2 regions of the Streptomyces sp. SCPE 10 genome follow, and region 1 is predicted to be linked to the other one. Evidence: predicted binding sites of a transcription regulator. Region 1 holds the regulator's gene; the other holds the start of a gene.
The links. Region 1 encodes HspR, which represses chaperone genes until heat shock. Its sites were predicted from a motif close to TTGAGNNNNNNNNNCTCAA; they were not measured.
Positions count from the first base shown of each region.

Region 2: the regulator HspR is predicted to act here: its motif matches at 9,742-9,760, upstream of lon (endopeptidase La).

Region 1 is NZ_CP197069.1:3,692,765-3,707,099, reverse strand. It holds gene ACSP97_RS17245 (FG-GAP and VCBS repeat-containing protein) at 1-1,480, opposite strand, end outside; gene ACSP97_RS17240 (antibiotic biosynthesis monooxygenase family protein) at 1,737-2,060, shown strand; gene ACSP97_RS17235 ((Fe-S)-binding protein) at 2,155-4,437, opposite strand; gene ACSP97_RS17230 (MraY family glycosyltransferase) at 4,657-5,688, shown strand; gene dnaK (molecular chaperone DnaK) at 5,783-7,618, shown strand; gene grpE (nucleotide exchange factor GrpE) at 7,615-8,289, shown strand; gene dnaJ (molecular chaperone DnaJ) at 8,326-9,498, shown strand; gene ACSP97_RS17210 (heat shock protein transcriptional repressor HspR) at 9,504-9,959, shown strand; gene ACSP97_RS17205 (sugar ABC transporter substrate-binding protein) at 10,252-11,358, shown strand; gene ACSP97_RS17200 (helix-turn-helix transcriptional regulator) at 11,607-12,626, shown strand; gene ACSP97_RS17195 (LuxR C-terminal-related transcriptional regulator) at 12,621-13,634, opposite strand; gene ACSP97_RS17190 (helix-turn-helix transcriptional regulator) at 13,639-14,335, opposite strand, start outside.
Region 2 is NZ_CP197069.1:5,125,544-5,139,878, forward strand. It holds gene ACSP97_RS23855 (PadR family transcriptional regulator) at 1-635, opposite strand, end outside; gene ACSP97_RS23860 (DUF4097 family beta strand repeat-containing protein) at 637-1,545, opposite strand; gene ACSP97_RS23865 (DUF6104 family protein) at 1,713-1,892, shown strand; gene ACSP97_RS23870 (multifunctional oxoglutarate decarboxylase/oxoglutarate dehydrogenase thiamine pyrophosphate-binding subunit/dihydrolipoyllysine-residue succinyltransferase subunit) at 1,985-5,755, opposite strand; gene ACSP97_RS23875 (HAMP domain-containing sensor histidine kinase) at 6,057-7,181, opposite strand; gene ACSP97_RS23880 (response regulator transcription factor) at 7,178-7,921, opposite strand; gene ACSP97_RS23885 (spermidine synthase) at 8,035-8,712, opposite strand; gene ACSP97_RS23890 (rhomboid-like protein) at 8,897-9,661, shown strand; gene lon (endopeptidase La) at 9,783-12,203, shown strand; gene ACSP97_RS23900 (lysozyme) at 12,274-13,098, opposite strand; gene ACSP97_RS23905 (MarR family winged helix-turn-helix transcriptional regulator) at 13,341-13,832, shown strand; gene ACSP97_RS23910 (hypothetical protein) at 13,909-14,335, opposite strand, start outside.

The DNA.
Region 1 (14,335 bases):
AGTCGGCGAAGACCGAGCCGAACTGGGGCATGCCGCTGGTCGAGATGCCCGCGGCGGACGCCGACACCGCGCGGGAGCCGGTCGTCGTGATCTTCGTGCCGGTCGACGGCAGGTAGGTGACGGCGCCGTCGCCGCCGTTCTCGTACGAGCCGATCAGCAGGTCCGCCTTGCCGTCGCCGGTGACGTCGTCCAGCTTGACGTCGGTGCCGAACAGGTCGTTCTTCTCGTCGGCGCCGGGGACGCCCGCGGTGCTCTGGGCGAAGGCCTGGGCGCCGGAGGAGGTGTTCACGCCCGACTTCGAGCCGTACAGCACGGTGACCATGCCGGTGTTGCTCACGCCGGAGATGTCCTCCTGCGGGGTGGTGACGACGAGGTCCTGGTAGCCGTCGCCGTTGATGTCGCCGAGGTCCAGTTCCCAGCCGAACGCGTCGCCCTTCTCGGAGCTGCCGGGGACGTTGCCGGTGTTCTGGGTGATGGCGGTGGTGCCGGCCGGCCCGGAGGCGGACCCGTAGGTGACGCTGACCTTGCCGCCGTTGGCCGCGTCCGGTATCGCCTTGCCGTCGCTGCCGGTGGCGTCCCAGTCGGCTCCGCTGACGATGTCGCCGTAACCGTCGCCGTTGATGTCGCCGATGGCGGTGATGATGCCGGGCTTGAGCGTCTTGGCGGCCGAGGCGTTGAGGCCGCCGGCGGTGCCCGGCAGCCAGTAGTTGGTGTTCCAGCCGTTGCCGGTCTTCGTCTCGAAGCCGTCGACCACGAGGTCGGTGCGGTGGTCGCCGTTGACGTCGCCCGCGGTCAGGTTGATCGGGCCGTAGGGGCTGGTGCCGGAGGCCGACTGGATCGGCGCCTTGACGGTGGTGCGGCTGCCGGGCTTGCCGGCGGTGGTGAAGCCGCCCCGGTAGAGGTAGAGGGTGCTGGAGCTGCTGCCGACGACCAGGTCGGCCTTGCCGTCGCCGTCGAAGTCGCCGGCGGCCAGGCTCTGGCCCCAGTAGTCGTGGGAGCCGGGCGCCGGGTCGGGGACGTCGGCGGCCTTGCCGGTCAGACCGCTCTTGGAGCCCCACAGGATGGCGACGGCGCCGCCGTCGGTGTCGGTGCCGACCTTCTCGTCGGGGGTGCCCACGGCGAGGTCGTCGTAGCCGTCGTGGTTGAAGTCGGCGTAGGCGAGGTCGGCGCCGAACATGTCGCCGGCCTCCGCGGTGCCGGGGACGCCGCTGGTGTTCTGGGAGATGACCGTGCGCTTGGCGGCGGAGACACCGGTCTTCGAGCCGTACAGGACGACGACCTGGCCGGCGCCCTTGTGGCCGCTGACGTAGGCGGTGGCGGCGGAGGTGGCGAGGTCGCCGATGCCGTCGCCGTTGAAGTCGGCCTTGGCGACCCTGGTGGAGTCGGCGGCCGTGGCGGGGGCGGAGGCGAAGGTGAGCAGACCGCCCGTCAGCGCGGCCGCGGTGGCCGTCGCGAGGGCGAGTCGGCGGTGCGTGTGCATGCGTTCTCCTGGCATGCGGGGGATGCCCGGTGGGCATCCGCGGTCGATGGGTGCGGACCGTCCGCGCCCCCGGGGTTCCAGCCGTTCGCAGAGCCCTGCTCCGGGGTGCGCGTGGGCGGTCGGCGATCAGGAGACCCGCCGTGGTGCGCGAGGGTTGCGCGTGGGTTCGGTAAATACCCGGTAAGTGTGTGAGGCCCGTGGCGAGTTACCGGGTGCCCCTGCGGCGGAGCCGGGCGGGCAGGCGCAGGATGGTGTCATGAGCGTAGTGAAGATCAATGTGCTGACCGTGCCCGCCGAGCAGCGGGAGGTCCTGGAGAAGCGGTTCGCCTCGCGGGCCCACGCCGTGGAGAACTCCGACGGCTTCGAGTGGTTCGAGCTGCTGCGGCCGGTCGAGGGCACCGACCAGTACCTCGTCTACACCCGCTGGCGGGACGAGGAGTCCTTCCAGGCGTGGATGGAGGGACCGATGAAGGCCGCACACCAGGGCGGCGCGGAGGGCGACCGTCCGAAGCCGGCGGCGTCCGGCTCGACCCTGTGGTCCTTCGACGTGGTCCAGCAGGCGGCCCCGAAGCAGGCCTGACGACACCCGCCCTCGATACGCGACAACGCCCCCTGCCTGTGCGAAGCAGGGGGCGTTGTGGTTCCCGGAAGGGCCGGGGTGGCCGTGGGGGCCGTTACTTCACCGGCTCGGGCTCCGGCGCCGTCTCGGACTCCGAGGCGTCCGTCGGGTCGGCCGGGGTCTTCACCGAGTCCAGCAGGAGCTGGGCGACGTCGACGACCTGGATGGACTCCTTGGCCTTGCCGTCGTTCTTCTTGCCGTTCACGGAGTCGGTGAGCATGACGAGGCAGAACGGGCAGGCGGTGGAGACGATGTCCGGGTTGAGGGACAGCGCCTCGTCCACGCGCTCGTTGTTGATGCGCTTGCCGATGCGCTCTTCCATCCACATCCGCGCGCCGCCGGCGCCGCAGCAGAAGCCGCGCTCCTTGTGGCGGTGCATCTCCTCGTTGCGCAGGCCCGGGACCTTGCCGATGATCTCGCGCGGGGGCGTGTAGATCTTGTTGTGGCGGCCCAGGTAGCACGGGTCGTGGTAGGTGATGATGCCCTCGACCGGGGTGACCGGGACCAGCTTGCCCTCGTCCACCAGGTGCTGGAGCAGCTGGGTGTGGTGGATGACCTCGTAGTCGCCGCCGAGCTGCGGGTACTCGTTGCCGAGCGTGTTGAGGCAGTGCGGGCAGGTGGCGACGATCTTCTTCGCCGACTTCGGCTTCCGGGACTCCGCGGTGACCTTGCCGTCGTCGTCCAGCTCCTCGCCGAACGCCGTGTTCAGGGCCATCACGTTCTCCATGCCGAGCTCCTGGAACAGGGGCTCGTTGCCCAGGCGGCGGGCGGAGTCACCGGTGCACTTCTCGTCGCCGCCCATGATCGCGAACTTGACGCCCGCGATGTGCAGCAGCTCGGCGAAGGCCTTGGTGGTTTTCTTGGCGCGGTCCTCCAGGGCGCCCGCGCAGCCGACCCAGTACAGGTACTCGACCTCGGTGAGGTCCTCGATGTCCTTGCCGACGACCGGGACCTCGAAGTCGACCTCCTTGGTCCACTCCAGGCGCTGCTTCTTGGCCAGGCCCCAGGGGTTGCCCTTCTTCTCCAGGTTCTTGAGCATCGTGCCCGCCTCGGACGGGAACGCCGACTCGATCATGACCTGGTAGCGGCGCATGTCGACGATGTGGTCGACGTGCTCGATGTCCACCGGGCACTGCTCGACGCAGGCGCCGCAGGTGGTGCAGGACCACAGCACGTCCGGGTCGATGACGCCGTTCTCCTCGGCGGTGCCGATCAGCGGGCGCTCGGCCTCGGCCAGGGCGGCGGCCGGGACGTCCTTCAGCTGCTCCTCGGACGCCTTCTCCTCGCCCTCCATGGTCTTGCCGCCGCCGGCCAGCAGGTACGGCGCCTTGGCGTGCGCGTGGTCGCGCAGCGACATGATCAGCAGCTTCGGGGAGAGCGGCTTGCCGGTGTTCCAGGCGGGGCACTGCGACTGGCAGCGGCCGCACTCGGTGCAGGTGGAGAAGTCCAGCAGGCCCTTCCAGGAGAACTGCTCGACCTGGGAGACGCCGAAGACGTCGTCCTCGCCGGGGTCGGTGAAGTCGATCGGCTTGCCGCCCGAGGTCATCGGGAGCAGCGCGCCGAGCGAGGTCTCGCCGTCGGCGTTGCGCTTGAACCAGATGTTCGGGAAGGCGAGGAAGCGGTGCCAGGCCACGCCCATGTCGGTCTTCAGGGCGACCGTGATCATCCAGATGAAGGAGGTCGCGATCTTCAGGCCGGCGAAGAAGTAGGTGAGGTTCTGGAGCGTGCCGACGCTCATGCCCTTCAGCCAGGCGACGACCGGGTACGAGATGAAGAAGGAGGCCTCGTAGCCGTCGACGTGGTGCTGGGCGCCCTCCAGCGCGTGCAGCATGAAGATGCAGACGCCGACGATCAGGATGACGGCCTCGACGAAGTACGCCTGGCCGAAGTTGGAGCCGGCGAAGCGGGACTTGCGGCCCGGCTTGTTCGGCTTGCTCAGCTGGCGGATGGCGATCAGCACCAGAATGCCGAGCGTCGTCATGGTGCCGAGGAACTCGACGAAGACGTTGTACGGCGCCCAGTCGCCGATGACCGGCAGGAGCCAGTCGGCCTTGAAGAGCTGCCCGATCGCGTTGACGATCGTCAGCAGCAGGGAGAAGAAGCCCACCGCCACGAACCAGTGCGCCACGCCCACGACGCCCCAGCGGTTCATCCGGGTGTGGCCGAGGAACTCCTTGGCCACGGTGATGGTGCGCTGTCCGGGTTCGTTGGTCCTGGTCCCGGCCGGCACCGGCTGGCCGAGACGCATGAAGTTGTAGATCTGGAGGAGGGCGCGGCCGAACAGTGCCACGCCGACCACGATCAGGACCAGCGACACGATGATCGCGGCGAGTTGCATTGGGGCTCCTGAGGGCGGCCTCGAATTAACCGAGCAACATTACTAAGCGGTAACTTATGTAGTCCTCTGAGACTACCCCTATCTTCCGTCGCGATGCAGGGGAGCGCGGGGTGATATGGGTCGCTGAGGGGTCGCCCATCGTGTCCCGCCGATCACCCCTCGGGCAATCTGATCGTGTTATTCATCCCGAATTGCTACTTTCACCCCTACCTTAGAGCCGTGCTCTACGGGATCGCCGCGGCCACCGCCGCCCTGCTGCTCACCGCCGTACTGGCGGCACTGCTCCGGGTGCCCGCGCTGCGGGCGGGGGTCGTCGACCGGCGCTGCCGGCGCCCCCTTCCGCTGTTCGGCGGCCTCGCCGTCGTCGTGGTCACCTGCCTGGTCGCCTGGACGGGTGAGTGGACCCGGGTCGCCCCTCTGGGGGACGGGGTGGGCAGGCTCCTGCTGGCCGCCGCGGCGGTCGCCGCGCTCGGGCTGGTCGCCGACGTCTGGCGGCTGCGCGGCCGGGTGGTCGTCGCGGGTACGGCGGTGGCGGCGGCCTGTGTGGTGCCGTACGACGAGACCGGGGTGGCCGGGGGTGCGCTCGCCGTCGGCTGGATCGTCGTCGCCTCCCTCGTCTTCCGGGGGCTCGACCACGCCGACGGGCTGGCCGGGACGGTCGGCGTGGTCACGGCCTTCGGCGCCGGGGCCTGCGCCGCCATCGAGGTGATGGACGGACTCGCCGTGGTGCTGAGCGTGTTCGCCGCCGCCCTCACCGGCTTCCTGATGCACAACTGGCACCCCGCGCGGGTCGGCCTCGGCGCCTGCGGCTCGCTGTTCTGCGGGTTCCTGCTGTCCGCCTCGGTCGTCTTCACGCGCGCGGGGTACGCGATCGGGCCGAGCGCGGCGGTGGCGTTCTGCCTTGTCGCCGTCGCCGTCGCGGACGCCGCCCTGGTGGTGCTCGTCCGGCTGCTCGGCCGGCGCCCCGTGCTGCGGCGCGGGCCGGACCACCTCGCGCACCGGTTGCGGCGGCTCGGGCTCACCCCGCCCGGGGCGGTGGTGCTGCTCGGGTTCTGCTCCTTCGTCACGGTGGTCGCGGGAGTGCTCGTGCACATGGGGTGGGTGGGGGAGAAGCCCGCACTGTGGGTGGCGGGAGGGGCCGTGCTGCTGGTGCTCGTGCTCCTCAGGGTGCCGGTTCGCATCCCCGTTCAGCAGCCTCGCCGTATGGCGTCGACGCAGGTCAGAAGCCAGTTGCGTGTAAGGAACGGATAAGACTTGAGCCTGGTTAACTCAGGTCTGTTGACCCAGCGGGCCCGCTCGTGCACACTTGAGTCTGTTCCACTCAAGTCAGCTGGAGGAATCAACCATGGCACGTGCGGTCGGCATCGACCTGGGCACGACTAACTCCGTCGTCAGCGTTCTGGAAGGCGGCGAGCCCACCGTCATCACCAACGCCGAGGGCGCCAGGACCACGCCGTCCGTCGTCGCCTTCGCGAAGAACGGCGAGGTGCTCGTCGGTGAGGTCGCCAAGCGGCAGGCCGTCACCAACGTGGACCGGACCATCCGGTCCGTCAAGCGTCACATGGGCACCGACTGGAAGATCGCGCTGGACGGGAAGGACTTCAACCCGCAGCAGATCTCCGCCTTCATCCTGCAGAAGCTGAAGCGGGACGCCGAGGCCTACCTGGGCGAGAAGGTGACCGACGCGGTCATCACCGTCCCGGCGTACTTCAACGACTCCGAGCGCCAGGCGACCAAGGAGGCCGGCGAGATCGCCGGTCTGAACGTGCTGCGCATCGTCAACGAGCCGACCGCCGCCGCGCTGGCCTACGGCCTCGACAAGGACGACCAGACGATCCTCGTCTTCGACCTCGGTGGCGGCACCTTCGACGTGTCCCTGCTGGAGATCGGCGACGGCGTCGTCGAGGTGAAGGCCACCAACGGCGACAACCACCTCGGTGGTGACGACTGGGACCAGCGCGTCGTCGACTACCTGGTCAAGCAGTTCCAGTCCGGCCACGGCGTGGACCTGTCCAAGGACAAGATGGCCCTCCAGCGCCTCCGCGAGGCCGCCGAGAAGGCCAAGATCGAGCTGTCCTCCTCCACCGAGACCTCGATCAACCTGCCCTACATCACGGCGTCCGCCGAGGGCCCGCTGCACCTGGACGAGAAGCTCACCCGCGCCCAGTTCCAGCAGCTGACCGCCGACCTGCTGGAGCGCTGCAAGACGCCGTTCCACAACGTCATCAAGGACGCCGGCATCTCCATCAACGACATCGACCACGTCGTGCTCGTCGGTGGCTCCACCCGTATGCCCGCCGTGGCCGAGCTCGTCAAGGAGCTGACCGGCGGCAAGGAGGCCAACAAGGGCGTCAACCCGGACGAGGTCGTCGCCATCGGCGCCTCGCTCCAGGCCGGTGTCCTCAAGGGCGAGGTCAAGGACGTCCTGCTGCTCGACGTCACCCCGCTGTCCCTCGGCATCGAGACCAAGGGCGGCATCATGACCAAGCTGATCGAGCGCAACACCACGATCCCGACCAAGCGCTCCGAGATCTTCACCACGGCCGAGGACAACCAGCCGTCCGTGCAGATCCAGGTCTACCAGGGCGAGCGCGAGATCGCGGCCTACAACAAGAAGCTCGGCATGTTCGAGCTGACCGGTCTGCCGCCGGCGCCGCGCGGCGTCCCGCAGATCGAGGTCTCCTTCGACATCGACGCCAACGGCATCATGCACGTCACGGCGAAGGACCTCGGCACCGGCAAGGAGCAGAAGATGACCGTCACCGGCGGCTCCTCGCTGCCGAAGGACGAGGTCGACCGCATGCGCGAGGAGGCCGAGCGCTACGCGGAGGAGGACCACAAGCGCCGCGAGGCCGCCGAGACCCGCAACCAGGGCGAGCAGCTCGTCTACCAGACCGAGAAGTTCCTCAAGGACAACGAGGACAAGGTCCCCGGCGAGGTCAAGACCGAGGTGGAGTCCGCCGTCGCCGAGCTGAAGGAGAAGCTCAAGGGCGAGGACACCGCCGAGATCCGCACCGCCACCGAGAAGGTCGCGGCCGTCTCGCAGAAGCTGGGCCAGGCCATGTACGCCGACGCCCAGGCCGCGGGTGCCGCCGCCGGCGGTGCCGGTGAGGCCAAGGCCGACGACGACGTCGTCGACGCCGAGATCGTGGACGACGAGCGCAAGGACGGTGCCGCGTGACGGAGGAGACCCCGGGCTTCGAGGAGAAGCCCGACGTCCCCTCCGGCGCCACCCCTGACGACGCCGAGCCGAAGACCGCCCCCGAGGAGGGGGCGGCCCCGGCCGGGGACGCGAACGCAGACGCCGGTCTGGTCGCCCAGCTGGACCAGGTGCGCACCGCGCTCAACGAGCGCACCGCGGACCTCCAGCGCCTCCAGGCCGAGTACCAGAACTACCGCCGCCGGGTCGAGCGGGACCGGGCCACGGTCAAGGAGATCGCCGTCGCGAACCTCCTGTCCGAGCTGCTGCCCGTGCTCGACGACATCGGCCGCGCGCGGGAACACGGCGAACTGGTCGGCGGCTTCAAGTCGGTGGCCGAGTCGACGGAGACCGTGGCGGCCAAGCTGGGCCTGCAGCAGTTCGGCAAGGAGGGCGAGCCCTTCGACCCGACCATCCACGAGGCCCTGATGCACAGCTACGCGCCGGACGTCACCGAGACGACCTGCGTGGCGATCCTGCAGCCCGGGTATCGCATCGGCGAGCGCACCATCCGCCCCGCGCGGGTGGCCGTGGCCGAGCCGCAGCCGGGCGCGCAGGGCGCGAAGCCGGAGAAGGCGGGCAAGGCCGAGGGCGCCGAGGAGAAGTCCGAGGCGGCCGACGACAAGGAGAACGGTGGCCCGGAGGAGGGCTGACGTAATCACTTCAGACGGGAAGGAGGGACGTCGGGGATGAGCACCAAGGACTTCATCGAGAAGGACTACTACAAGGTCCTCGGCGTCCCCAAGGACGCCACCGAGGCCGAGATCAAGAAGGCGTACCGGAAGCTCGCCCGCGAGTTCCACCCGGACGCCAACAAGGGCAACGCCAAGGCCGAGGAGCGCTTCAAGGAGATCTCCGAGGCGAACGACATCCTCGGTGACCCCAAGAAGCGCAAGGAGTACGACGAGGCACGCGCCCTGTTCGGCAACGGCGGGTTCCGCCCCGGGCCGGGCGCCGGCGGCTCCTTCAACTTCGACCTGGGCGACCTCTTCGGCGGTGCCGGGGGCGCCCAGGGCGGCGGCTTCGGCGGCGGACTCGGTGACGTCTTCGGGGGCCTGTTCAACCGGGGCGGGGCGGGCGGGGCGACCCGCACCCAGCCGCGCCGCGGCCAGGACGTGGACACCGAGGTCACCCTCAGCTTCACGGAGGCGATCGAGGGCGCCACGGTGCCGCTGCGGATGACCTCCCAGCAGCCCTGCAAGGCCTGCTCCGGCACCGGCGACAAGAACGGCACGCCGCGCGTGTGCCCGACCTGCGTCGGCACCGGCCAGGTCGCCCGGGGCTCGGGCGGCGGGTTCTCGCTGACCGACCCCTGCCCCGACTGCAAGGGGCGCGGCCTGATCGCGGAGAACCCCTGCCCGGACTGCAAGGGCAGCGGCCGTGCCAAGTCCTCGCGCACCATGCAGGTCCGCATCCCGGCGGGCGTCACCGACGGGCAGCGGATCCGGCTGCGCGGCAAGGGCGCGCCCGGCGAGCGGGGCGGCCCGGCGGGCGACCTGTACGTCACCGTGCACGTGGGCGAGCACCCGGTGTTCGGCCGCAAGGGCGACAACCTCACGGTGACCGTCCCGGTCACCTTCGCCGAGGCGGCGCTCGGCGGCGAGGTGCGGGTGCCGACCCTCGGTGGTCCGGCGGTCACCCTGAAACTGCCGCCCGGCACGCCGAACGGCCGCACCATGCGGGCGCGCGGCAAGGGCGCGGTCCGCAAGGACGGCACCCGCGGCGACCTCCTGGTCACCGTCGAGGTGAGTGTTCCGGGCGACCTGTCGGGGAAGGCTCGTGACGCACTGGAGGCGTATCGCGAGGCGACCGCGGGCGAGGACCCGCGGGCGGAGCTGTTCGAGGCCGCGAAGGGAGCTTGAGAGTGATGGACGGCCGTCGGCGCAACCCGTATGAACTGACCGAGGAGACCCCGGTCTACGTCATCTCGGTGGCGGCCCAGCTCTCCGGACTCCACCCGCAGACGCTGCGCCAGTACGACCGGCTCGGCCTGGTCTCCCCGGACCGCACCGCGGGCCGGGGCCGGCGCTACTCGGCCCGTGACATCGAACTGCTCCGCCAGGTGCAGCAGTTGTCACAGGACGAGGGCATCAACCTGGCCGGAATCAAGCGCATCATCGAACTGGAGAACCAGGTCGCCGCGCTCCAGTCCCGTGTGGCGGAGCTGGAGGCGGCCCTGGACGGCGCGGCGGCCGCCATGCGCCAGCGCGAGGCCGCCGTGCACGCCTCCTACCGCCGGGACCTGGTCCCCTATCAGGAGGTCCAGCAGACCAGCGCGCTGGTCGTCTGGCGGCCCAAGAGGCAGCAACCGCAGGGCGACTGACCGTCGCGGGCGGTACGGAGCGAGGGGCCCGCGGACACATCCGTCCGCGGGCCCCTCGCCATGGCCGCACGACCCGTTCTTTGCCGCCTCGTGAACTCCCCTTGGGTGAAGGGTCCGTAAAGGGTGTTTGGAGAGGTTTCCGCATTGCCTTCACGGGATCGACGGTGTGTGGTGTTGCGCAGTCGTTAAGTAACTCTCCTTGACGACGACTGTCGGGTCCGCGTTGTCTTTTCAGACACCTGGGTCGTATAGCAGCACCCACGTCCGGAACGCACCTGAAGTGAGCCCCTGTATGCGCCGTATCGCCCTGTCCGTGGCCCTGACCGCGGTGACCTTCTCACTGGCCGGATGCGGCATGCTGAACGCGACGGGGGACAGCGCGAGCGCCGGCCCGACCAAGGGCAACGACCTGACGGTGGGCCTGCTGCTGCCGGAGAAGGCCAACGCGCGCTACGACAAGTTCGACTACCCCATCATCAAGAGCAAGGTCGCCGACCTCACCGGCAAGCGGGGCAAGGTCGAGTACGCCAACGCGGACGCGGACGCGGGCCGGCAGGCGACCCAGATGCAGAAGATGATCGACGACAAGGTCGACGTCATCCTGCTGGACGCCGTCGACTCGCACGCGATCGCCGGCGAGGTGAAGAAGGCCCAGGGCGCGGGCATCCCGGTCATCGCCTACGACCGCCTCGCCGAGGGCCCGATCGCCGCGTACGTCTCCTTCGACAACGAACTCGTCGGCGAGGTCCAGGGCCGCTCGCTGCTGGAGGCGCTCGGCTCCAAGGCCGGCAGCGCCGCCAAGATCGTCATGATGAACGGTTCGCCCACCGACCCGAACGCCCGCCAGTTCAAGGAGGGCGCGCTCTCCGAGCTGAACGGCAAGGTGACCATCGCCGCCAGCTACGACACCGAGGGCTGGAAGCCGGAGAACGCGCAGGCCAACATGGCGAAGGCGATCAGCCGGATCGGCGCCGCCAACATCGCGGCCGTCTACTCCGCCAACGACGGCATGGCGGGCGGCGTCATCAAGGCGCTGAAGGCCGCGGGCGTCACCAGTCTGCCCCCGATCACCGGCCAGGACGCCGACCTCGACGCCGTGCAGCGGGTGGTGGCCGGCGACCAGTACATGAGCGTCTACAAGTCCTACCCGGACGAGGCGGAGGCCGCGGCGCAGATGGCCGTTGCCAAGGTCCAGGGCAAGGACATCCAGTTCGACGCGCTGACCCAGGACCGCGTCAACAGCCCCACCACCAAGAACATCCCGTCCAGGCTGGTCCAGGTGAGCGCCCTGACCAGGAAGAACATCAACGACACGGTCATCGCGGACGGCATCTACACCGTCGGCGACATCTGCACCGCCAAGTACAAGGCGGAGTGCGCCGCGATCGGTCTGAAGTGACGCCGAGGTGATCCCGGGGCCGTACCGCGCCACCCCCGTGAGCGCGGTACGGCCCGGTCAACGATGCCCCGGCCCGAGGGGCGCCACCACCGTCATCTTGTTGCAATGCGAGGGGCGGAGCCTGGGAGATACCCGGGCACAGCGGTGGTTAACGGCCGCCGCGCTGTGAGGAGCCGTGTTGCGGAGCGGGTCGGCGCCACGCATAGTTGCGCTGCGGAAGAGGCAGCACACCGGGGGTGGAATGCGCGATGGCCGGGCGGAGGGCGGAGCAGCATCCTCACGGTGCCGACCGGCTGTGCGAGGCCGGGGACCGCGTGTACTCGCGGGCCGTGCGCCGCGGCCGGGTGCCGCGCACCGACGCCGAGGCGGTGCCCTGCCTGCTGGAACTGGCCCTGCTGCACCCCGATCCCGACGACATGGACTGGCTGGTTCCCACCTCCCCGCAGGAGGTGATGACCCGGCTGCTGCGCGGGGTCTACGACGAGGTGAGCGAGAGTCAGCGCCGGGTGGGCTCGGCGGTGGCCGCCGCCAAGTGGTACGCCGGTCTGGGCCGGCTGGACGCGCTCGCGGCGCCGGTCGGCGGCGGTGCCGTACGGGTGCTGGACGGACTGTCCCGGATCCAGGCGGCGATGGACGAGGCGACCCAGGCGTGCACCACCGAGGTGCTGACCGTGCAGCCGGGCGGCATCCGCCGGGAGGACGAGCTGACCGAGGGCCTGCACCGGGCGCTGGCGCTGCGCGGCCGGGGGGTGCGGATGCGCGATCTGTACACGCATGTGGCCCGGCACGGCCAGGGGCTGCTCAACTACCTGGAGCTGATGGGGGACGCGGTCGAGGCCCGCACCCTGGACGAGGTCATCGACCGGCTCATCCTCTTCGACCGCACGGTGGCCTTCATCCCGGCCAACACCGAGCGCACCATGGCCCTGGAGGTGCGCCAGCCGGCGCTGGTGGAGTACCTGGTGACGGTCTTCGAGCGGCTGTGGCGCCTGGCCATCCCGCTCACCGCGCCGCTGCCGGACACCGGCATCGAGGGCATCTCGCACCGTGAGCAGTCCATCGCGGCGCTGCTCGCCGAGGGCCACCAGGACGCGGTGATCGCCGAGCGTCTCGGCATCAGCGTGCGCACCTGCCGCGCGCACATCGCGCGCCTCTCGGAGACGCTGGGCGCGGCGAGCCGTACCCAGCTCGGGGTGCGCATCGCGCAGGCGGGGCTGGACGGCAGCGGCCGGGGCCTGCCGTCGCCCGCGCGGGACGCCTCGCTATGACGGCGGGACCTCGTCCGTGGTGCCCCGCAGGATCTCCGACCGGCCGATGAGGTAGCCCAGTTGGGCGCGGCTGACGCTGCCGAGGGCGGCGGACAGCTTGGCGATGTGCAGGCGTACGGTGCGGACGTTCATGCCCAGCCGGTCGGCTATGGCGGCGTCGGTGTGGCCCTCCACGAGGAGGGCGGCGATGGCCCGCTGGCGCGGGGTGGCGCCGTCCGCGGAGGGGCGCGCCGGGAGCCGCGGGTGCTGCGGCGTGGCCAGGTGCCAGAGCCGGTCGAACACCGTCGCCAGGTACTGCACGATGGCCGGCTGGCGCACCTCCAGGGCCAGGGTGCGGTCCCGGCTCGCCGGGATGAAGGCCACCGTCCGGTCGAGCACGAGCAGGCGCTCGGTGACCTCGTTCAGGGTGCGGGCCTCCACATCGCCGCGCAGCCGCTCGTAGCGGGCCTGGACGCTGGGGGCGTGGCGCATCGTGTGCTGGTAGAGGGTGCGGATCCGGCCGCCGCGGTCCAGCAGCGCCTGGTCGCGGTCGAAGGCGAGGGCGTGCAGTTCGGGGGGCGTGCGGGTGTGGGTGACGTGCGGCTGGACCGCGAGGAACTCCTCGCCGGCGTCGGCCATCGCCCGGGTGATGGCCTGGTTGATCCGGTCGATGCCGCTGTGCACCCGGACCACCGCGGGGCCGCCGGTCCCGGTGCCGGGCAGGTCCCGGGCCGGCCGCAGCAGCGGTTCGAGGCTCTGGGCGATACGGGCCTCACGGCGGCGTTCGGCGGCGACGCGCTCGGCGGAGGCGCGCAGCAGCTCCTGGAGCGCCACGGCGGCCGCCACGGGCTCCAGCAGGCGGGTGTCGGCGGCGGTCGGCTGGAGCAGTCCCAACCGCACCAGACAGGGCGCCGCTTCGGCTTCGTCGCCACCGATCCGGCCCTCGCGCACGGCGCGTTCGTACAGCGCGCGGCCCTGTGCGCACAGTTCCTCGACACCGTGTTCAGGGTGTGGCGCGCTCGTGGTCATCGGTTCACAGGTCCCGGTCCAGCATTCCGGACTGGGCGATCAGGAAGCCGAGTTGGGCCCGGCTGCCGCTGCCCAGGGCCTGCGCCAGCTTGGCGATGTGGGCGCGGCAGGTGCGTACGTTCATCCCGAGCCGGCGCGCGATGGCCTCGTCCACATGGCCCTCGACCAGGAGTTTGGCGATGGAGTGCTGGACCTCGGTGATGCCGTCGGGTGCGGTCTCGTAGGGGGTGCCGGCGGTCAGCGGGACGGCGCGGTTCCACATGAACTCGAAGACCTTGATGAGGTAGCGGATGAGCCCGGGGTTGCGCAGCTCCAGGGCCACCTGCTGGTCGTCGCGGGTGGGGATGAAGGCGACGGACTCGTCGCAGATGATGAGCCGTTCGACCAGCTCGTCGATGGTGCGGTACTCCACCTTGCCGCTGGCGAGCTGGGAGACGTAGCCGATCTGCTTGAGGTTGTAGCGGACCGTGTGCTGGTAGAGGGTGCGGATGTGCACGCCCCGCTCCACCAGGGCGGTGTCCCGCTCCAGGCCCTGGCGTACGTTGCGTTCGGTGAAGTGGTTGCTCGGCTGCACGGTGAGCACCGAGGAACGGCATTCGGTGGTGGCCAGGTCGAGCGCGGCGTTGATGCGGGCGTTGCCCTCCAGGACGGTGATCGAGTCGGTCGAGGAGGCCGTCTGGGTGCTCAGCGCGAGGAACGGC
Region 2 (14,335 bases), 1.4 Mb from region 1:
GGCCAGTCGCCCCGGGCGAAGTGGTCCTGGACCCGGCGGGCGATGCGCTGCATCTCCTCCTGGGCCTGGGCACGGGCCCGGGCCTGGGCCTCCTGGGCCTGGTGGCGGGCCCGCTGGGCCTCCTCCCGGGCTCGCCGGCTCTCGTCCTTGGCGCGGCGGGCCTGCTCCTTCCATTCCTGGCGGACCCGGCGCATCTCCTCCTTGGCGACCCGCCAGGCGTCCTTGTCGTCCCCGGCGGAGTCCGCGCCGCGGGCCTCGGAGGCGGCGGCACGCACCTCGCGGCGCAGCTCGCCCGCCGCGCCGCGCACGTCGGCCCGGATCTCCGCGGCCAGCTCCGCCACCGACTCGCGGATCTCCAGCTCCAGCTCGGCCAGTTCACCGCTGCGGCCGGCCAGTTCGGCGCGGCCCGCGTCGGTGATGGCGTACACCTTGCGGCCGCCCTCGGTGGTGTGGGTGACCAGGCCCTCGGCCTCCAGCTTGGCCAGGCGGGGGTAGACGGTGCCCGCCGAGGGGGCGTACAGCCCCTGGAAGCGCTCCTCCAGGAGGCGGATCACCTCGTAGCCGTGGCGCGGGGCCTCGTCCAGCAGCTTGAGCAGGTACAGGCGCAGGCGCCCATGGGCGAAGACGGGGGGCATGTCAGAGCACCTTCTTGTCGGTCGGGCCGTCGGTCGGGCCGTCGGCGGGTCCCTGGGACGGGCCGTCGGCCGGGGCGGACTCCCTGGGGGCGGTGTTCTCCTCGTCCTCGCGGGGCGGGCGGCGCAGCAGCGCGATCGCGCCGGAGACCGTGGTGGCCCGCAGCCGGCCGGTGCCCGCGCCCAGCCGGCCGGTGATCTTGTGGGCGCCCCACTGGCCCCGCACCCGCAGGTCCTCGAACGCGTTGGAGATCCGGCCGCTCGCCGTGTTGGCCTCCACCTCCGCGTCCGCCGGGTGCGGCAGCCGGATGGCGATCTCGCCGGAGACGCTGGTGAGCCGGACATCGGTAGGGCCGTCCGGGTCCAGGTCCACGATCATGGAACCGCTGACCGAGTCGGCGCGCACACAGGGGCCCGAGCCCTCGACCACGGTCAGGTCCCCGGAGACCGAGTTGAAGCGCAGTTCGCCGGTGACCGCCTGCGCCTCCACGTTTCCCGAGACCGTGTCCGCGCGGACCGGGCCCGAGACGCCGACCAGGGTGGTGTCGCCGGTGACGCCCTTGACCACGGTGCGGCCCCGGATGCCGGAGACCACCGCGCCGGCGCCGACCACGCCCACCTCCACCCGGGTCCCCGCCGGCACCGTCAGGGTGACGACGGCGCTGCGCCGCCAGCCCTTGTCGAACCACTTGAGGAAGCCCTTCCAGGGCAGGTCCTCGTATCCCACGGTCAGGGTGCCGCCGTCCTGGGTGACCACCAAGGGCGGGCCCTCGATGTCGGTCACCTCCAGCCGGGCCGGGCCCTCGTCCGTGCCCACGACGTTCACCGTGCCATTGACGACGCGGACCTGGAGGTCGCTCACGGGGGTGTCGAAGGCCAGCTTCTCGGGCTCGGTGACGGACCACTCGGACATGGGAGACCTCCTCGGCCGCACGGGGTCGCGACGCGCCATATCGCGTCCACGGGAAACACGATATATCGTGGACCGGTGAAGTCAAGGCGCTGTTCCGCGGGGAGCGGGCGCGCGCATTGCATACGCTGGTGGCGACGCACAACGCAGACGCAGGAGACGCAACCCCCATGTACTTCACCGACCGCGGTATCGAGGAGCTGGAGAAGCGGCGCGGCGAGGAGGAGATCACCTTCGAGTGGCTCGCCGAGCAGCTGCGCACCTTCGTGGACCTCAACCCCGACTTCGAGGTGCCCGTGGAGCGCCTGGCCACCTGGCTCGCCCGGCTCGACGACGAGGACGACGAGTAGCGGGCGGCGGCGACGGGCGGCAGCCCGGGCAGGCCGAAGGGCCCGGTTCCTGGACGGAACCGGGCCCTTCGGTGTGTCGCCGTGCCGGAGGACTAGGCCTCGAACACCTCACGCACCAGCTGCTCCTGCTCGGCCTGGTGGCGCTTGGCGGAGCCCACCGCCGGGGACGAGGAGTGCGGGCGCGAGATGCGCCGCAGCCGCTCGCCGGCCGGGATGTCCGCGCCGACCGCCAGGTCGAGGTGGTCGATCAGGTTGAGCGCGATGAACGGCCAGGCACCCTGGTTCGCCGGCTCCTCCTGGACCCACAGGTACTTCTCGGCGTTCGGGTACTTGTTGACCTCCGCCTGGAGCTCGGCACCCGGCAGCGGGTACAGGCGCTCGATGCGGATGATCGCGGTGTCCGTGACGCCGCGCTTCTTCCGCTCGGCCTCCAGGTCGTAGTAGACCTTGCCGGCGCAGAAGACGACCTTGCGGACGGCGGCCGCGTCGGCCGTGGCGTCGCCGATGACCGGGCGGAACCCGCCGGTGGTGAACTCCTCCGCCTTGGAGGCGGCGGCCTTCAGGCGCAGCATCGACTTCGGGGTGAAGACGACCAGCGGCTTGTGGGCCGGGTTGTGCACCTGCCACCGCAGGAGGTGGAAGTAGTTCGCCGGCGAGGTGGGCATCGCCACCGTCATGTTGTTCTGCGCGCACAGCTGGAGGAAGCGCTCCGGGCGGGCGGACGAGTGGTCCGGGCCCTGGCCCTCGTAGCCGTGGGGCAGCAGCAGGACGACGCCGGAGGTCTGGCCCCACTTCTGCTCGGCCGAGGAGACGAACTCGTCCACGACGGTCTGGGCGCCGTTGACGAAGTCGCCGAACTGGGCCTCCCACATCACCAGCGCGTCGGGACGCGCGAGCGAGTAGCCGTACTCGAAGCCCATCGCCGCGTACTCGGACAGCAGCGAGTTGTAGACGTTCAGCCGCGCCTGGTCCTCGGAGAGGTACTGGAGCGGGGTGTACTCCTCGCCGGTCTCCCGGTCGATCAGCACCGCGTGGCGCTGGCCGAAGGTGCCGCGCTGGGAGTCCTGGCCCGACAGGCGGACCGGGGTGCCCTCCAGGAGCAGCGAACCGATGGCCAGGGTCTCGCCCATGCCCCAGTCGATGGTGCCGTCCTCGACCATCGCCGCACGGCGCTGCAGCTGCGGCAGCAGACGCGGGTGCACGGTGATGTGCTCGGGGATGTTGACCTGGGACTCGGCGATCCGCTTGACGACCTCGGAGGAGACGGCGGTGGGCACGGTGGCCGGGAAGCCGTCCTGCGACTCCTGGGCGGCGCCGTCGGCCGGCTGCGAGGTGGCCTCGCGGACCTCGGTGAAGACCTTCTCCAGCTGGCCCTGGTAGTCCTGGAGGGCCTGCTCGGCCTCTTCCAGGGTGATGTCGCCGCGACCGATCAGGGACTCGGTGTAGAGCTTGCGCACCGAGCGCTTCTTGTCGATCAGGTCGTACATCAGCGGCTGGGTGAAGGCCGGGTTGTCCGACTCGTTGTGACCGCGGCGGCGGTAGCAGATGAGGTCGATCACCACGTCCTTGTTGAACGCCTGGCGGAACTCGAACGCGAGGCGCGCGACGCGGACGACGGCCTCGGGGTCGTCGCCGTTCACGTGGAAGATCGGGGCCTCGATCATGCGGGCCACGTCCGTCGCGTACATGGAGGAACGCGAGGACTCCGGGGCCGCGGTGAAGCCGACCTGGTTGTTGATGACGATGTGCACGGTGCCGCCGGTGCGGTAGCCGCGCAGCTGCGACATGTTCAGGGTCTCGGCCACCACGCCCTGGCCCGCGAAGGCCGCGTCGCCGTGGATCGCCACCGGCAGGACGGTGAAGTCCGTGCCGCCCTTGTTGATGATGTCCTGCTTGGCGCGGGCGACGCCCTCCAGGACCGGGTCGACCGCCTCCAGGTGGGAGGGGTTGGCGACCAGCGAGACCTTGATCTGCTCGCCGTCCAGGCCGGTGAAGGTGCCGTCGGCGCCCAGGTGGTACTTCACGTCGCCGGAGCCGTGCATCGACTTCGGGTCGAGGTTGCCCTCGAACTCGCGGAAGATCTGCGCGTACGACTTGCCGACGATGTTGGCGAGCACGTTCAGCCGGCCGCGGTGGGCCATGCCGATGACGACCTCGTCCAGGCGGGACTCGGCGGCCGAGTCGATCACCGCGTCGAGCAGCGGGATGACGGACTCGCCGCCCTCCAGCGAGAAGCGCTTCTGGCCGACGTACTTGGTCTGCAGGAAGGTTTCGAAGGCCTCGGCGGCGTTCAGCCGGCGCAGGATGCGCAGCTGCTCCTCGCGCTCCGGCTTGGCGTGCCCGCGCTCGACCCGGTCCTGGATCCACTTGCGCTGCTTGGGGTCCTGGATGTGCATGAACTCGATGCCGGTGGTGCGGCAGTACGAGTCGCGCAGCACGCCGAGGATGTCGCGCAGCTTCATCATCGACTTGCCGGCGAAGCCGCCGACGGCGAACTCGCGCTCCAGGTCCCACAGGGTGAGGCCGTGCTCGACGATGTCCAGGTCGGGGTGCTTGCGCTGGCGGTACTCCAGCGGGTCGGTGTCGGCCATGACGTGGCCGCGGACCCGGTAGGAGTGGATCAGCTCGAAGACGCGGGCGGCCTTGGTGACGTCGTCGTCGTGGGACGCGTCGATGTCCTTGAGCCAGCGGACCGGCTCGTAGGGGATGCGCAGCGCCTCGAAGATCTCGTCGTAGAACTTGTTCTCGCCGAGCAGCAGGTTGGCGACCTGGCGCAGGAACTCGCCGGAGGCGGCGCCCTGGATGACCCGGTGGTCGTAGGTCGACGTGAGGGTCATGACCTTGGAGACACCGAGCTTGTTCAGGGTGTCCTGGCTGGTGCCCTGGAACTCGGCCGGGTAGTCCATGGAGCCGACGCCCATGATCACGGACTGGCCGGGCATCAGACGCGGCACGGAGTGCACGGTGCCCAGGCCGCCGGGGTTGGTCAGGGAGACCGTGACCCCGGTGAAGTCGTCCATGGTCAGCTTGCCCTCGCGGGCGCGGCGGACGATGTCCTCGTAGGCCTGCCAGAACTCGAAGAAGTTCAGGGTCTCGGCCTTCTTGATCGCCGCGACGACGAGCTGGCGGTCGCCGTTGGGCTTGACCAGGTCGATGGCGAGGCCGAGGTTGACGTGCGGCGGCTTGATCAGGGTCGGCTTGCCGTCCTTGACGCCGTACGAGTGGTTCATCGCCGGCATGGCCTTGATGGCCTGCACCATCGCGTACCCGATGAGGTGCGTGAAGGAGATCTTCCCGCCGCGGGCGCGCTTGAGGTGGTTGTTGATGACGATGCGGTTGTCGAACAGCAGCTTCACCGGGACGGCGCGGACCGAGGTGGCGGTCGGCATCTCCAGCGAGGCGTCCATGTTCTTGGCGACCGCGGCGGCGGGGCCGCGCAGCGTGACCTGCTCCGGGCCGGCCGGGGCCTCCTGCGCGGGGGCGGCCTTCGCCTTGGGCTGAGCGGGCGCCTGTGCGGGCTGCGCCGGCTTGGCCGGGGCGGGGGCGGCCTGGGCCGCGGGGGCGGGAGCCGGGGCGGGGGCCGCGGCGGGCTTCGGGGCCGGTGCGGCCGGGGCCTGCGGGGCCTTGGCGGGGGCCTCGGCCCCCGTCGCCGCACCGGCCGCCGGCGCCGGCGTGGCGGGCGCGCCGGGCTTGTAATCGGCGAAGAAGTCCCACCAGGCACGGTCTACCGAATTCGGGTCCTGGAGGTACTGCTGATAGATCTCGTCGACGAGCCACTCGTTCGCACCGAAGGCGGCCGCGGGGTTCTTCCCGGCTTGGTCGTCGGTGGAGATGCTCGAGTTACTGGGGGACTGTGGCGACACGGCGGCAACCGCCCTCTTCCGCTTCACAAGGTGATGGACAGCGGGAATAAAGGCTACGCCTTGGAGAGGGGGAAGGTCAGGTCGGGCAGGTTCATCGTCGTGTAAGTCACATCGAAAATCTTGTTTCAGGGCTTGAAATGGCGGGAAACAAGCGTGGTTCCGGGTGTGCCAGGGTGCGCGGGCCCGGCCCTGCGCCTCCGGGCTGTCGCGGCCGGCGCGGGCTGCTGCCGATCACACGTGTCCAGCTGCGCGAAGACGGCGCGGACGGTCGTGGATCTTGTGCCTTCGCTGGCACTTTACGTCAACTTGAAGCGGAGTTCAGTCCCGGAAGGGTGACGATGATCCGGCAGCCCCGCTCGGATTCGGCCACACCGATCCGGCCGCCGTGCAGATCCACGGCCCAGCGGGCGATCGCCAGGCCGAGCCCGGTGCCGCCGTCGCTGCCGGGGCCGTGCGGCCGGGTGACGGCGCCCCGGTTGAACCGCTCGAAGACGCGGTGCCACTCCGAGCGGGGGATGCCCGGACCCTCGTCCAGCACCTCCAGCTCCAGCGAGTCCGGCTGGGGCCCGCGGCGGGCCTTCACGGTGACCCGGCCGTGCGGCGGGCTGTGCTTGACCGCGTTGTCGATCAGGTTGGCGACGACCTGGTGGATGCGTTCGGGGTCCGCGTGCGCGGTCAGCTCCGGCGGGGAGACGTCCAGGTGCAGATGGACGTCGGTGCGGGTGTGGCTGCCGGAGCCGGAGGCGATGCCGGCGCGCGCCGAGGCGACCATGTTGGCCTCCTTCAGCACGCCCGACAGGTACGGCCACACCTCGAAGCGCCGCAGCTTGAGCGGTACGACGCCGTTGTCGAGCCGGGACAGGTCCAGCAGCGTCTCCACCAGCCGGCCGAGCCGCTCGGTCTGTTTCAGGGCCGTCCGCATGGTCTCCGGATCGGCCTCGGTGACCCCGTCGACGATGTTCTCCAGGACGGCCCGCAGCCCCGCGATGGGGGTGCGCAGCTCATGGGAGACGTTGGCGACCAGTTCCTTGCGCTGGAGGTCCTGGGCCTCCAGCTCGTCGGCCATGACGTTGATCGTCTGGGCCAGGTCGCCCAGCTCGTCCCGGCGCGACTCGCGCACCCGGCGGGTGTAGTCGCCCTGGGAGATGGAGCGGGCCACCGCGTTCATCTCGTCCAGCGGCATGGTGAGCGAGTGCGCCACGAACTGGGTGATCAGCAGGGTGGCGATCATCGAGAACACCATGATGAAGCGGAGCTCCGTCTTGGTGTGCACGGCGACGATCGACAGACCGGTGGTGATCAGGACCGCGATGACGACCAGCGCGCCCAGCTTGGTCTTGATCGAGAACGGGCGCACCCCGCCCCAGGGATCCTCGGCGCGGGGCCGGGGATTCCCGCCTGCGGCCTGGCGCCCGTTTCCGTTCACGGGGCGGGCGTCTCCAGGGCGTAGCCGACACCATGCACGGTGCGGATCCGCTCGGCGCCGATCTTCCGGCGCAGCGCCTTGATGTGGCTGTCGACGGTGCGGGTGCCGGAGGCGTCCGCCCAGTCCCACACCTCGGCCAGCAGCTGCTCGCGGGAGAGCACCGCGCGCGGGGTGTTGGCCAGGCACACCAGCAGGTCGAACTCGGTCGGGGTGAGGTGGACGTCCTCCGACTTCACCCGCACCCGGCGCTGTGCGTGGTCGATCTCCAGCTCGCCGAGGCGCAGGATGCCGGAGCGGGGGGTGGAGGCGGCGATGGCCGCCCGCTCCACCCGGCGCAGCAGCACGTGCACCCGCGCGGCCAGCTCGCGCATGGAGAAGGGCTTGGTCATGTAGTCGTCGGCGCCGACGCCGAGGCCGACCAGCATGTCCGTCTCGTCGTCCCGCGCGGTGAGCATCAGCACCGGCACCGGGCGCTGGGCCTGTACGCGCCGGCAGACCTCCAGGCCGTCGAAGCCGGGCAGCATGATGTCGAGGATCAGCAGATCGGGCTGCCATGCCTCGGCCGTGTCGACGGCGGCCGGTCCGTCGGCCGCGGTCTGTACGAGGAAGCCCTCGGCGCGGAGCCGGGCCGCGATGGCGTCGACGATCGTGGGGTCGTCCTCGACGACCAGCACCCGGCGCTGGGCGCCGGGAGTGGTAGTCGCCGCCGCGCCGCTCTGGGAGGTGTGTGTCTGCTCCATCGCCCGCCCCTGTTTGTTGCTTTCCGGAATCCGTGGGGTGATCCCATGACTGCGATCGACGCGCGAAAGATCCGCGTCAGGGCAGCACATTACGGGGATCGGCCGTGCCGTCGCTATCCAGGGCGGACGGCGAGGTGCACGGCGTCCGGAACTCCCCGGGCAACGGGCACCTCTTCGGTACGCACCTGTCGGAACCCGGCATTCCGCAAGGTTCCTTCAAATTCCGGAGATGGCTTCGCCGACCATACGGCGAGCACCCCGCCGGGCCTCAACACCCTTGCGCAGGAAGCCAGTCCGGCCGGTGAGTACAGGCTTTCGTTGTCCTCGGTGACGGTCCAGCCGGGACCGTTGTCGATGTCGAGGCACAGCGCGTCGAACGTGTCCGATGTCTCATTGACGTAACGGACGAGGTCGGCTTCCACGATCTCGGTGCGCGGGTCGGCGAGCGCGGCCGAGGTCAGGGCGGACAGGGGGCCCGCGCGGTGCCAGTCGATGACCGCGCGCTCCCGCTCCACGACCACGATCCGCCCCCAGCGGGGATCTTCGGACGCGTGTGCGAGTGAGAATCCGACGCCGAGGCCGCCGACCAGCACCGACGGGGCCGGCCGTCCGTCGAGGGCGTCGTACGCGCGGTCGATCAGCAGCCGTTCCGAGCGGCCGTCCGAAGTGTCCATCAGGAAACAGCCGTTGGCGATGATCTGGAGCAGCGCGCCGTGTCTGCGCAGCACCACTTCGCCGTACGGGCCGTCACGCCGGTCCAGGACCACGGGGGAGTCGTCTGTGGCAGCCATGGCTCCATCCTGCTTGAACAGGGCGTTGCTTTCACGGTAATTGCGGATGCCGGGCCCGGGGCGCGGGTGCCGGACGCGGGCGGAACGTAGGAGGTTGCCGTGAATCCGCGCTCCCGTGGCGTCGGTCATAGACAGCGGCTTCCCGCGGCGTCGAGGGTGGTCGCGACGGAAGGAGCGCCCCACCGTGGAACGGACCGCGCCGGACCCCGTGGGCACGGACCTGCTGGACGCCGTGCCCCACCAGCGGGCCGCCGTGCCGTGGGCACCGCCCGCCCGCCGCCGGCTCGTGCCGCCGCGGGTACGGCCCTGGCGGCTGCTGCCGACGCCCACCGGGACGCCGTTCACCTTCGGCTACGCGGCGGTCCTCGCCGTCACCTCGCTGATCGCGGCCGTGGCGCCGCCCTCCCTGGTGTACGCCCTCTATCAGGGCTCCAGCACCGATGTCGCCCACCTGGTGCGCTCGCCCGCGGTGGTGCTGCTGGCCAGCGCGCTGTGGATCGCCGGCGGGGTCCTCTCGCCGTACTCGGCCGCGTTCGTCCTGGTGCTGACCGCGCTGGAACGGCGTGTCGGCGGGGCGCGAGCGGCCTGTGTCTTCCTGGCCGGGCATGTGCTGGCCACCCTGGCGACGGAGGTCCCGGTCGGCCTCGCGGTGCTGGCCGGCCGGCTGCCGGCGACCTCCCTGCACCGCCTCGACTACGGCATCAGCTTCGGCGTCGCCGCGAGCACCGGCGCCCTGGCGGGCCTGCTGCGCCCCTGGCTCCGCTGGCCCCTCCTCCTCGGCACGGCGGCCCTCCTGCTGGACGACCTCCTCGCCTATACGGACCCGATGACCGACTGGGGCCATCTGACCGCCCTGGCGATCGGCACGGCCGCCTGGCCCTTCGTGCGCCGCTGGGCGCGGTCCGCCCAACCCGTCCAGGGGGCAGGGCAACCGCCCGGCCGGTCGTGACGCGACCCCCTCCCACCTGCGGTGTTCCGTGATCGCTGACAGCGAACACGGCGTTGGGAACATTCCCCCGGCGACAAACATTGAGTCGGCATAGCTCAAGTTGACTGCCTAAGGGGAGATCATGGCTGCTGAGTCATCGGCGTTCACGCTCGTCCTGCCCGTGCTGCCGCTCGACGACGAGGTCGTGCTGCCCGGCATGGTGGTTCCGCTGGACCTGAGCGACGCCGAGGTACGGGCCGCGGTGGAGGCCGCACAGGCCGCCGCCCGCTCCGAACCCGGCAAGCCCAGGGTGCTGCTGGTGCCGCGGATCGACGGCACCTACGCCAGGACCGGCGTGCTGGGCACGGTCGAGCAGGTCGGCCGGCTGGCCGACGGCGACCCCGGTGCTCTGGTCCGCGGCCGCAGCCGCGTCCGCATCGGCGCCGGCACCACCGGTCCCGGCGCCGCGCTGTGGGTCGAGGGCGCCCAGGTGGCGGAGACCGTGCCGGACCCGCTGCCCGGCCAGGTCGCCGAACTCGTCAAGGAGTACAAGGCGCTGGCCACCAGCTGGCTGCGCAAGCGCGGCGCCTGGCAGGTCGTGGACCGCGTCCAGGCCATCGACGGCGTCTCCGCGCTCGCCGACAACTCCGGGTACTCGCCCTTCCTGACCACCGAGCAGAAGGTCGAACTCCTGGAGACCGCGGACCCGGTGGCCCGGCTGCGCCTCGCCACCCAGCAGCTGCGCGACCACCTCGCCGAGCAGGACGTGGCCGAGACCATCGCCAAGGACGTCCAGGAAGGCGTGGACAAGCAGCAGCGCGAGTTCCTGCTGCGCCGTCAGCTGGAGGCCGTCCGCAAGGAACTGCGCGAGCTGAACGGCGAGAAGGAGGGCGAGGAGTCCGACGACTACCGCGCCCGGGTGGAGGCCGCCGATCTCCCGGAGCGCGTCCGTGAGGCCGCGCTGAAGGAGGTCGACAAGCTGGAGCGGTCTTCCGACCAGTCGCCCGAGGGCTCCTGGATCCGCACCTGGCTGGACACCGTCCTGGAGATGCCCTGGAACGAGCGGACCGAGGACGCCTACGACATCCGCGGCGCCAAGGAGATCCTCGACGCGGAGCACGCGGGCCTGGAGGACGTCAAGGAACGCATCACCGAGTACCTGGCCGTGCGCAAGCGGCGCGGAGCCCGCGGCCTCGGCGTGATCGGCGGGCGGCGCGGGGGCGCGGTGCTCGCGCTCGTCGGCCCGCCCGGCGTCGGCAAGACCAGCCTCGGCGAGTCCGTGGCCCACGCCATGGGCCGCAAGTTCGTGCGCGTCGCGCTCGGCGGCGTCCGCGACGAGGCCGAGATCCGCGGTCACCGCCGTACGTACGTCGGCGCGCTGCCCGGCCGGATCGTGCGGGCGATCAAGGAGGCCGGGTCGATGAACCCGGTGGTGCTGCTCGACGAGATCGACAAGGTGGGCTCGGACTTCCGGGGCGACCCGGCCGCCGCCCTCCTGGAGGTGCTCGACCCGGCGCAGAACCACACCTTCCGGGACCACTACCTGGAGGTGGAACTGGACCTGTCCGACGTCGTCTTCCTCGCCACGGCCAACGTCCTGGAGGCGATCCCGGAGGCGCTGGCCGACCGGATGGAGATCGTGCGCCTGGACGGCTACACCGAGGACGAGAAGGTCGTCATCGCCCGGGACCACCTGCTCCCGCGCCAGCTGGAGCGGGCCGGCCTGGACCGCAGCGAGGTCACCCTGGAGGAGGGCGCGCTGCGCAAGCTGGCCGGGGAGTACACCCGGGAGGCGGGCGTGCGCACGCTGGAGCGGTCGATCGCCCGGCTGCTGCGCAAGATCGCGGCCCAGCACGAACTGGGCGAGCGGGAGCTGCCGTTCACCGTCGCGGACGGCGATCTGCGCGCCCTGCTCGGCCGGCCGCACCACGTGCCCGAGTCCGCGCAGGACCCGGCCGAGCGCCGTACGGCCGTGCCCGGGGTGGCGACCGGGCTCGCGGTCACCGGCGCGGGCGGCGACGTGCTCTTCGTGGAGGCGTCCCTCGCCGACCCGGAGACGGGCGCGGCGGGCCTGACCCTCACCGGTCAGCTGGGCGACGTGATGAAGGAGTCGGCGCAGATCGCGCTGAGCTTCCTGCGCAGCCACGGCGCCGAGCTGGGCCTGCCGGTGACCGACCTGAAGGACCGGGGCGTGCACATCCACTTCCCGGCGGGCGCGGTCCCCAAGGACGGCCCGAGCGCCGGCATCACGCTCACCACCGCGCTGGCCTCGCTGCTCTCCGGCCGCCTGGTGCGCACGGACGTGGCGATGACCGGCGAGGTCTCGCTGACCGGCCGGGTGCTGCCGATCGGCGGCGTGAAGCAGAAGCTGCTCGCCGCCCAGCGCGCCGGGGTGACCACTGTGATCATCCCCAAGCGCAACGAGCCCGACCTGGACGACGTGCCGGCCGAGGTGCTGGACAAGCTCGACGTGCACACCGTCTCCGACGTCCGCCAGGTCCTGGAGCTGGCGCTGTCGCCCGCGGTCGAGGGCGTGGCGCCGGAGGTTCCCGTGGCGGCGTGACGGACGCCGTGGGGAAGGCGAGGCCCGGGTCCCGTGAGGGAGGCCCGGGCCTCTGCCGTGGCGGGGTGCGTCAGCCGTTGGCGAGGGCCTGGACGCGGTCGAGCGCGCCGTTGAACTTGTCATGGTCGCCGACGGTCGGGCCGGAGGAGGTGTACTGCCACATCGTGTAGTACGACCAGCCGGCCGGCAGCGTCCCCGGGTCCGAGGCGTAGCGGGCGATCCACAGCGGGTTGTTGGCCGCGAAGCCGGCGTAGTTGCCGGTGCACTCGGTCCACCAGCTGGTGGCGGTGTAGATCACGGCGTCCCGGCCGGTGAGGGACTTGTACGTGTTCAGGAAGTCCGCGATCCAGCTGACCATCTGGCTCGCGGTCTTGCCGTAGCAGGAGGCGCCGTACGGGTTCCACTCGATGTCGAGCGCGCCGGGCAGCGTCTTGCCGTCCTTGGACCAGCCGCCGCCGTGTGCCACGAAGTAGCTCGCCTGGGTGGCGCCGCTGGTGGTGTCCGGGGTCGCGAAGTGGTACGAGCCGCGGATCATGCCCACGTTGTACGAGCCGTTGTACTGCTGGGTGAACGAGGGGTTCGTGTAGTACGTGCCCTCCGTCGCCTTGGTGTACGCCCAGCGCACACCGCTGCCGTAGAGGGTGGACCAGGCGACGTTGCCCTGGTAGTTGGAGACGTCCACGCCCTCGGTCTGGGTGGCGTCGCCACTGGTGGGGGTGCCGTGCGTACCGTCGTGGGCCGGGACGCCCATGCCCATGTAGGCGGTGCCGCGGGTGGGGGTGGACGCGGCCTGGGCGGAGGTGAGGGGCAGGGCGCAGGCCGCCGCCGCGAGCAGGGCCGTGACCAGGACGGCCAGCGGGCGCGGGCGGTGGGAACCGGGTCTGTGCGCAGGCATGACGTGCCTCCGGGGAGGTGGGGTGGAAGGTGGGGGGAACATGGCAGTGACCTCGGGGAAAGGTGCACTGTCGTGGGCATGTCATTCAACGCCCGTCGAAAAAGCTACGCACGTAGACCGCGGCGTGGGAAGGGGGTCCGGGCGCCGCCGTTGGTCTACGCCTGCGAAATACTTACGGAGCTGCGGCTATGACGGCGTTGGACAGAAACTTTCAGGACCGCGAAACCGATCAGGGGTGTGACGTGCACAAGAACGGAAACGGCGCAGAATCACGCGTCGCCGAGCAGGTGACGCCCAGTGGTGCGGACCAGGAATTCCTGGCCCTGGAACGGGAGTTGACCGTGTTGCTGCGGCGCGCCCGGGCCAACCAGGGCGAGATGGCCCGCGAGGTCCACCCCGATCTGGAGTCCTCCGCCTACGGCCTGCTGATCCGGCTGGACGAGCACGGCGGGCGGCGGGCCACCGAACTCGCCGGCTACTTCGGCGTCGGCAAGGCCACCATGTCCCGCCAGCTGCGCGCCCTGGAGGAGCTGGGCCTGATCACCCGCGAGCCCGACCCCGCCGACGGCCGCGCCTGGCTCGTCACCCTCACCGAGGAGGGCCGCCGCCGCGTCGGCACGGTCCGCGAGGCCCGCCGCGCCCGGTACGTCAGCCAGCTCGCCCACTGGGACCGCCGGGAGGTCGCCGAGCTGGCCCGGCTGCTGCACCAGCTCAACGGGGTCATGGAGAAGTAACCCCCCGGGCGACCGCGGTCCCGGGTCCCGACGGCCCCGGCTCGCGGCCGGCCCCGGGCCGTCGCCGGCCCCCGGCTCACGACAGGTCTGCGTACACCACCGTCGCGTCGTCGTGCGTCTTGCTCCGCCCCAGGTACGCCCGCTCCTCGCGGTCCGCCGCCTCCAGCCGCCGCACCCGGTCCACCAGCGCGCGGGCGCCCTCCTTCTCGATCACGTCGAACAGGGCCGTCCAGTCGCCCTGGCAGAACGTCTCCGTCCAGCGGGTCGCGCCGTCCGTCAGCGCGGCCAGCGCCCCCACCGCGCGACGGGGCACGGTCCCGGTCACCGCGCGGGCGGCGACCGAGGGGTCCGCGGCGGCCGTGAAGAAGCCGCCCTCCTTGTTGCGCAGGGTGGCGTCCACCAGGGCGTCGGTGGCCAGCGCCGAGCGGGGCAGCCGGGCGAGCCGGTCGTCGAGCACCGTCGTGACCTCGCCCCGGGGTGAGCGCAGCAGCAGCGCCGAGTCG